2 linked regions of the Leptothrix cholodnii SP-6 genome follow. The protein of the gene in region 2 interacts with the protein of the main gene of each other region in a pairwise test. Links are inferred from orthologs where the notes say so. Each region holds a gene or a part of one and is shown on either strand. Other genes may lie near its edges.

Region 1 (4,033 bases), 1.5 Mb from region 2 along the record:
ACGCCCAGCCACATGGCGATCGCCGCCGCCACGAAAACCGACGAATAGATGCCGAACAGGATGCCGATCGTCAGCGCCAGCGCGAAGTAGTGCAGCGTCGGGCCACCGAACAGCAGCATCGACAGCACCATCATCTGGGTCGAGCCGTGGGTGATGATGGTGCGGCTCATCGTGCTGGTGATGGCGTGGTCGATCACCTCGACAGTCGTCATCTTGCGGTAGCGGCGGAAGGCCTCGCGGATGCGGTCGAAGATCACCACCGACTCGTTGACCGAGTAGCCCAGCACCGCCAGCACCGCCGCCAGCACCGACAGCGAGAACTCCCACTGGAAGTACGCGAAGAAGCCCAGGATGATGATGACGTCGTGCAGGTTGGCGATGATCGCCGCGACCGCGAACTTCCATTCGAAGCGCAGCGCGAGGTAGATCATGATGCCGACGATCACGAACGCCAGCGCCTTGGCGCCGTCCTCGGCCAGTTCCTTGCCGACCTGCGGGCCGACGAACTCGCTGCGCGAGAGCTTCAGCGGCTCGGCACCCGCGGCGGTCTGGCAGACCTGGCGGCTGATCGTCTCGCCCTTGTCGGTGGTGGTCTGCTGCTGGCTGACCGTGCCCTGCTCGGCCGTGCACAGCTGCGTGAAGACCCGCCCGACCAGCTCGTTCTGCTTGACGCCTTCACGCAGCGGCAGGCGGATCAGCACGTCGCGCGAGGTGCCGAACTTCTGCACCTGGACCTCGCCCAGGCCCATCGTCTCGATGGTGCCGCGCACGCGGGCGATGTCGGCGCTCTGCGCGTATTCGGTCTCGATGACCGTGCCGCCGGTGAACTCGATCGACAGGTGCAGGCCGCGCGTGATCAGGAAGAACACCGCTGCCGCGAAGGTCAGGAACGAGATGACATTGAAGACCAGCGCATGCCGCATGAACGGGATGTCGCGCCGGAAACGGAAAAACTCCATGAATGCTCCTGGGGGCGACGGGGTTCAGGCCTGCTTGCCGACGCTGACGCCGGAGCCGGGTTCGGCGACCGCACCGGCCGGTCGCCACACCTGGCCGATCGAGACCTTCTGCAGCTTCTTCTTGCGCCCGTACCAGAGGTTCACCAGGCCGCGCGAGAACATCACGGCCGAGAACATCGAGGTCAGGATGCCCAGGCAGTGCACCACCGCGAAGCCGCGCACCGGGCCGGAGCCGAAGGCGAGCAGCGCCAGGCCGGCGATCAGCGTGGTGACGTTCGAGTCGAGGATGGTCGCGAAGGCGCGTTCGTAGCCGGTGTGGATCGCCATCTGCGGCGAGGCGCCGGCACGCAGTTCCTCGCGCACGCGCTCGTTGATCAGCACGTTGGCGTCGATCGCCATGCCCAGCACCAGCGCGATGGCGGCGATGCCCGGCAGCGTCAGCGTGGCCTGCATCATCGACAGCACCGCCACCAGCAGCAGCAGGTTCACGCCCAGCGACAGGGTCGAGAAGACGCCGAACAGCAGGTAGTAGCAGCACATGAAGATCGCGATCGCGACAAAGCCGTACAGCACGCTGTCGAAGCCCTTGGCGATGTTCTCGGCGCCCAGGCTGGGGCCGATCAGGCGCTCCTCGATGATCTCCATCGGCGCGGCCAGCGAGCCCGCGCGCAGCAGCAGCGCGGTGTCGGCCGACTCGACCGGCGACATCGAACCCGAGATCTGCACCCGCCCGCCGCCGATTTCACTGCGGATCACCGGCGCGGTGACGACCTCGCCCTTGCCCTTCTCGAACAGGAGAATGGCCATGCGCTTGTTGATGTTCTCGCGCGTGACGTCGCGGAAGATGCGCGCGCCGCGGGCATCGAGCGTGAGGTGCACGGCGGGCTGCTGGTTCTCGTCGAAGCCGGCCTGCGCGTCGGTCAGGTTCTCGCCGGTCAGGATGACCTGACGCTTGACGATGATCGCGCGCGCACCGCGTTCGGTGTAGCGCTCGGTGCCGAACGGCACCGGGCCACCGCCCGACAGCGCCGCCTGCGCCTCGGTGCTGTCGTCGACCAGGCGCACCTCGAGCGTGGCCGTGCGGCCGATGATGTCCTTGGCCTTGGCGACGTCCTGCACGCCCGGCAGCTGCACCACCACGCGGTCGAGGCCCTGCTGCTGGATCACCGGCTCGGCCACGCCGAGCTCGTTGATGCGGTTGTGCAGGGTGTTGATGTTCTGCGTGACGGCCTGTTCCTGGACCTTGCGCGCGGCCTCGGGCTTGAGCGTGCCGGCGAGCTTGAATTCGGTGCCGTCGGTGGACTCGACCCACAGCAGGTCGGGCTGCTGCTCGCGCAGCAGCGCCAGCGCGCGGGCCTGGGTTGGCGCGTCGCGCAGGCGCACCTCGACGCCATCGCCGTTGCGCACGATGCCGGCATGGCGGATCGACTTGTCGCGCAGCAGCGCGCGCAGGTCGCCGGTCAGCGACTCGGCCTTCTTGGTCAGCGCCGCCTTCATGTCGACCTGCATCAGGAAGTGCACGCCGCCGCGCAGGTCCAGGCCCAGGTACATCGGCAGCGCGCGCATCGCCGTCAGCCACTGCGGCGAACGCGAGATCAGGTTCAGCGCGACGATGTAGCTCGGGTCGGACGGATCCGGATTGAGCGCCTTGACGACCGCATCCCGCGCCTTGAGCTGGGTGTCGGTGTCGCCGAAGCGGGCGCGCACGGACAGGCCCTCGAGCTGCACGAAGTCGGGCGACAGGCCGGCACCGGCGAGCGCCTGCTGCACGCGCGGCACCAGCGAGGCATCGACCTTCACGGTCGCCTTGCCGCTCGAGACCTGCACGGCCGGCGCTTCGCCGAAGAAATTGGGCAGGGTGTAAAGCGACCCGACCAGCACCGCGATGGCGAGGATCAGGTACTTCCACCAGGGATAACGGTTCATCGTCACGTCCTCGGGGCCGAGCCCCGTGTGGCGGCGGGTCCGGGCGCGTGCAGGATGCACCGCCCGGGTTGAACCCCGCGGGGTCGCCGTGGCTTACTTGATGGTGCCCTTGGGCAGCACTTGAATCACCGAACCGCGCTGGCACTGGGCCTCGACGCCGTTGGCGATCTCGATCGACAGGTAGTTGTCGCCGATCTTGGTGACCTTGCCCAGCAGGCCGCCGGACGTGACGATCTCGTCGCCCTTGCCGATCGCGTCGATCATGGCCTTGTGCTCCTTCGCGCGCTTCTGCTGCGGGCGGATCATGATGAAGTAGAGCACCACGAACATCAGCACCAGCGGCAGCATGCTCATCAAAGACGAACCGCCGTCGGCGGCAGTGGCGGCGGGCGCTTGCGCGAATGCATTGGAAATGAACACCGTCAGGCTCCTCGAGCGAAAGACAAAGCTCTGGATTGTAGGGCGCAGCCCGACCATCAAGCCGAGGGGGACTCGCGCCGATAGAACAGGGGCCCGCCCCAGGCGCTGCAAGCGCGCGGCGGCACCTCTTCTCAGACGCTCCACCGCACCGCCCCCATGCCTGCCAAGACGGATACGCCCCTCCCCCGCCACACCGCCGAGCCGACCGTCCCGATGCTCGGTGCACGCACGCCCAGGACCAGCCCGGCACGGGTCCTGCTGCAGGTGGGCGCGCGCCTGCGCGGGCCCCTGGCGAGCGCGCTGTTCGCCCGCGGCATGCAACCGGTGCTCGGCCACGCCGGCCAGCGCGGCCTGGCGCTCGAGATCCGCGAGTTCGGCCCGCCCGTGTCCGGCGAGCCGCCCACCCGGCCCGGTGCGACACCGGTCGCCCCCGCGCTGCTCGCGCTGCTGCCCGGCGCAGCCCGCAGCGACGGCATCGACTGGCGCCACGAGGCCCTGCGGGCCGGCGCGCTGTCGCTGCTGGTGCTCGACGACACGGCCGCCGACATCGAGACGATGGCCCGCCTGGCGGCCCGGCTGACGCGGCTGACCCGGCAGCCGGTGCAGCTGCCGCCCGGGGCCGCTGCGCAGCGGCCGGCCCCCGCGACACACGGACACACGACACCCGGACACGCCTCCCCCGAACGCGCGCCGACGAGCAGTCGCAGCCTGCACGGCGGCAGCGCGGC
Region 2 (4,118 bases):
CGGCATGGGGTTTCGATCTGTTTTGCACACGCGACAGGCGTCACCGTGAACTGACCCGTCCCGCACTTTTGAGAAGTGCTCCTTCGTTTCAGAACCATCCTGGAGTGCCCCCGCGCAAACGACCACCCGTCGGCACTGCGGACCCGGGGCTTGCTGAATTCAGGTCAGCTGAAAGCCCGACGATAGAGAATGGAGGACGTCACTTGGATCTTGAGTCGATCCACATCATCGGGATCGGCAATATCGAAAGATCAGAATCCTGTTGCCGGAGGCCCCACAAAGCCAAACGGGCTAGCCCCTTGAGAGAGCTAACCCGTTGATTCATATGGTCGGGACGGTGGGATTCGAACTCACGACCCCTTGCACCCCATGCAAGTGCGCTACCTGGCTGCGCTACGCCCCGACTGAGCCTAAAATTATATAGCCATTACTACTGCCGAAGCAAAAAGTTTTTAGAAATCGACCTCAAGCAGACTTCGGATCGACAAGAGTTCATCGCGTATGGACTGCACCCGGCCAGCAGGAGCGACCGCAGTCGACGCATCGGCAGGCTTGATCACGAGCGCCGCACTCGCTGGGGTCGGTACGGGCGGGGCCGGAACGCGTTCGGGCGACAAGCCCAGTTCGCGCTCGGAGACTTCGTCCTCGAAGTCGTCGAGGTGCGACGAGTGCGCATTCAGCGCGCCCAATTCCGCCAGACGATTACGTGCCCCGCTGATGGTGAAACCCTGCTCGTAGAGCAGGTCGCGGATACGGCGGATCAGGAGCACCTCGTGGTGCTGGTAATAACGCCGGTTGCCGCGCCGTTTCATCGGCCGCAGTTGGGTGAATTCCTGCTCCCAGTAGCGCAGCACATACGGCTTGACGCCACACAACTCGCTCACTTCACCGATGGTGAAGTAACGCTTGGGCGGTATGGCCGGGAGAGGATTTTCCATTGAAATCAATGGGTTTCAGGAGTCTCCCCAGACTTTACTCGAACTCGCCGGGTGGCGGGGTCTCGCCTTGCACGATCGCCTTGAGTTTGTGACTGGCGTGAAACGTGACGACATTGCGCGCCCGGATCGGGATGGCTTCGCCGGTGCGCGGGTTGCGCCCCGGGCGCGGTGCCTTGCGCCGGACCTGGAAGTTGCCGAAGCCGGAGAGCTTGACGTCCTCACCGCGCACCAGCGCCTCGTGGATGAAGTCGAAATAGGCCTCCACCATGTCCTTGGACTCGCGTTTGTTGAGTCCCAGGCGCTCGAACAGCAACTCGGCGAGTTCGGCCTTGGTGAGGGTCGGGGTTTCCAGCGTGGGGAGGATGACGCGTTCCATGGCTTGCCGTGGTTGAACTGCGAGTGTTCGGGCCGGACTTCGGTTCAGGCGCCGCGCAACCGGGCGCCGAGACCGGATTGCACCGCATCGATCACGGCTTGGATGGCCGCATCGCTGCGCGCATCGGTGAGCGGCGTTTCGTCATCCAGCAGCTCGAGGCGGATCGCCAGGCTGCGTTCACCCTCGGCCAGACCGGTGGTCTGCGCGGTCGGCCGGTAGACGTCGAACAGCCGCGCGCTGCGCATCAGGCCGCCGGTGGGCGCTTGCATGATCGTGTCGATGACATCGTCATGGGGCACGCTGTCCTTGACGATCAGCGCCAGATCGCGTGTCACGGTCTGCTGGCGCGGCACCGGCACGTAAACGGGCACCTCGCGCGCGAGCAGGCTGGCGAGATCGAGTTCGAACAGCACCGGTGCGCTCGGCAACTCATAGGCCTGGCGCCAGCGCGGGTGCAGTTCACCGACGTGACCGATGACCGTGCCATCGACTTCCACCCGGGCACAGCGGCCCGGATGCATCGCCGGATGTTCGGCCGCGACAAAGCGCGCCACACGCGGGGCCAGCAAGGCCTGCACGTCACCCTTGACGTCGAAGAAATCGACCGCGCGCTCCTTGCTGCCCCACTGCACGCTGTCTGCCGGGCCCCAGGCCAGACCCGCGAGACGCAAGGGCTGATCGATGCCCACGACCGACTGCTCGCTGGTCTGCACCGAGGCATCGCGCTTGAAGACGCGGCCGAGTTCGAACACCCGAACCCGCGGCGCACGCCGTGTCAGGTTGTGGCGCAGCACCTGGATCAGGCTGCCGATCAAGCTGGAGCGCATCACCGACAGCGGTGCGGCAATCGGGTTGAGCAGGCGGATCGGCTGATCGTTGCCGGCCAGTTCGGTCTCCCAGCGTTCCTCGACGAAGCTGAAGTTGATCGTTTCCTGGTAATCGAGCGCGGCCACGGTGCGGCGCAGCGCGTGGCTGCCACGCTGCGACTCGCTGCGCACGCGCGCCGTCACGGGCGCCAGCGGCGGCGTCAGCGGCAACTGGTCGAACCCGATGACGCGGATCACCTCCTCGATCAGATCTTCCTCGATCTGCAGGTCGAAACGCCAGCTCGGCGGCGTCACGGTCAGGACGCCCTCACCCGCGGTGAACGGCAAGCCCAGACGCTCGAACACGCCGGCGCACTGCACCTGTGTCAACGGCATGCCGATCACCTTGGCCGCCCGCGCCACGCGCAGAGCCACTGGCTGACGCTCGGGCAGGCGCGCGGTCTGGTCGTCGACCGGGCCGCAGACCGTGTCGGCGCCGCCGCAGATCTGCACGATCAGCGCGGTGATGCGCTCGATGTGCTCGACCGTCTGCGCCGGATCGACACCGCGCTCGAAGCGATGGCCGGCGTCGGTCGAAAAGTTGTAGCGGCGCGAACGCCCGGCCACCGCCTCGGGCCACCAGAAGGCGGCTTCGACGTAGACGTTGCGGGTGTCGTCGCTCACCGCGGTGGTGTCGCCGCCCATGATGCCGGCGAGCGACTCGACCGACTGCTGGCCGGCATGTTCGTCGGCGATCACGCCGACCTGCTCGTCGAGCGTGACGGTGTTGCCGTTGAGCAGCTTGAGCGTTTCGCCGGCGCGGCCCCAGCGCACGACCAGGCCGCCCTGGATCTTGTCGAGGTCGAAGATGTGCGACGGCCGGCCGTATTCGAACATCACGTAGTTCGAGATGTCGACCAGCGCGCTGACCGAACGCTGGCCGCAGCGCGCCAGGCGCTCGACCATCCACGCGGGTGTCCTGGCCTGCGGGTTGATGCCGCGCACGATGCGGCCCGAGAAGCGACCGCACAGGTCGGGCGCTTCGATGCGCACCGGCAGGCGGGCGTCGTGGCTGGGCCGAACCGGCTCGATCGCCGGCGTGATCAGCGGCGAGCCGGTCAGGGCCGAGACTTCGCGCGCCACGCCGTAGACGCTCAGGCAGTGGCCCAGATTGGGCGTGAGCTTGAGCGTGAACAGCGCGTCGTCGAGGTTCAGGAACTGGCGGATGTCCTGGCCGAGCGGCGCGTCGGCCGGCAGTTCGAGCAGGCCGCCGTGGTCCTCGGACAGCTTGAGCTCGCGCGCCGAGCACAGCATGCCGAAGCTCTCGACGCCGCGCAGCTTGCCCTTGCCGATCTTGAACGGCTTGCCGTCCTCGCCCGGCGGCAGTTCGGCGCCGATGGTGGCGAGCGGAATGCGGATGCCAGCACGCGCGTTGGGGGCACCGCAGACGATCTGCAGCGGGCCGTCCGGGCTGTGCGGACCGGCATCGACCGTGCACACGCGCAGCTTGTCGGCGTTCGGGTGCTGTTCGGCTTCGAGGATCTCGGCGACGACGATGCCGTGGAAGGCGGGCGCGACGGGGCGCTGCTCTTCGACTTCCATGCCGGACATCGTCAGCAGATGGGCCAGCGCATCGCTGCTCAGTTCAGGGTTGCAGAACTCGCGCAACCACGATTCGGGGAATTGCATTGCTTCTAACCTTGCGTCGGGTGGTGGCGTGCGTTTACTTGAACTGGCTCAGGAAGCGCAGGTCGCCTTCGAAGAACAGGCGCAGGTCGTTGACGCCGTAACGCAGCATCGTCAGGCGATCCGGGCCCATGCCGAAGGCGAAACCGATGTAGCGCTCGGGGTCGAGGCCGAAGTTGCGCACCACGTTCGGGTGTACCTGGCCGGAGCCGGCCACCTCGAGCCAGCGGCCCTTGAGCGGGCCGGACGCAAACGCGATGTCCACTTCGGCCGACGGCTCGGTGAACGGAAAGAACGACGGCCGGAAGCGCA

The links.
Region 1: the proteins of pheT (region 2) and secD interact in binary tests that used the Escherichia coli proteins (3 or more experiments, as listed by UniProt). The link is inferred for Leptothrix cholodnii SP-6 from one-to-one orthologs.

Annotation. Positions count from the first base shown.
Region 1 is NC_010524.1:375,680-379,712, reverse strand. What follows is about bases 435-3,383. They hold secD (protein translocase subunit SecD), read right to left. Parts: upstream 2,886-3,383; coding sequence 984-2,885; downstream 435-983. Other genes in these bases: yajC (preprotein translocase subunit YajC), read right to left, coding at 2,979-3,305; secF (protein translocase subunit SecF), read right to left, coding at 435-959. Also shown: more of secF, read right to left, coding at 1-434; LCHO_RS21880 (putative bifunctional diguanylate cyclase/phosphodiesterase), read left to right, coding at 3,462-4,033. UniProt on the Escherichia coli protein: Part of the Sec protein translocase complex. Interacts with the SecYEG preprotein conducting channel. SecDF uses the proton motive force (PMF) to complete protein translocation after the ATP-dependent function of SecA.
Region 2 is NC_010524.1:1,869,289-1,873,406, reverse strand. The notes cover bases 1,085-4,118. They hold pheT (phenylalanine--tRNA ligase subunit beta), read right to left. Parts: upstream 3,810-4,118; coding sequence 1,359-3,809; downstream 1,085-1,358. Other genes in these bases: pheS (phenylalanine--tRNA ligase subunit alpha), read right to left, coding at 3,844-4,118; LCHO_RS08755 (integration host factor subunit alpha), read right to left, coding at 1,085-1,314. Also shown: LCHO_RS08760 (MerR family transcriptional regulator), read right to left, coding at 453-938; more of LCHO_RS08755, read right to left, coding at 973-1,084.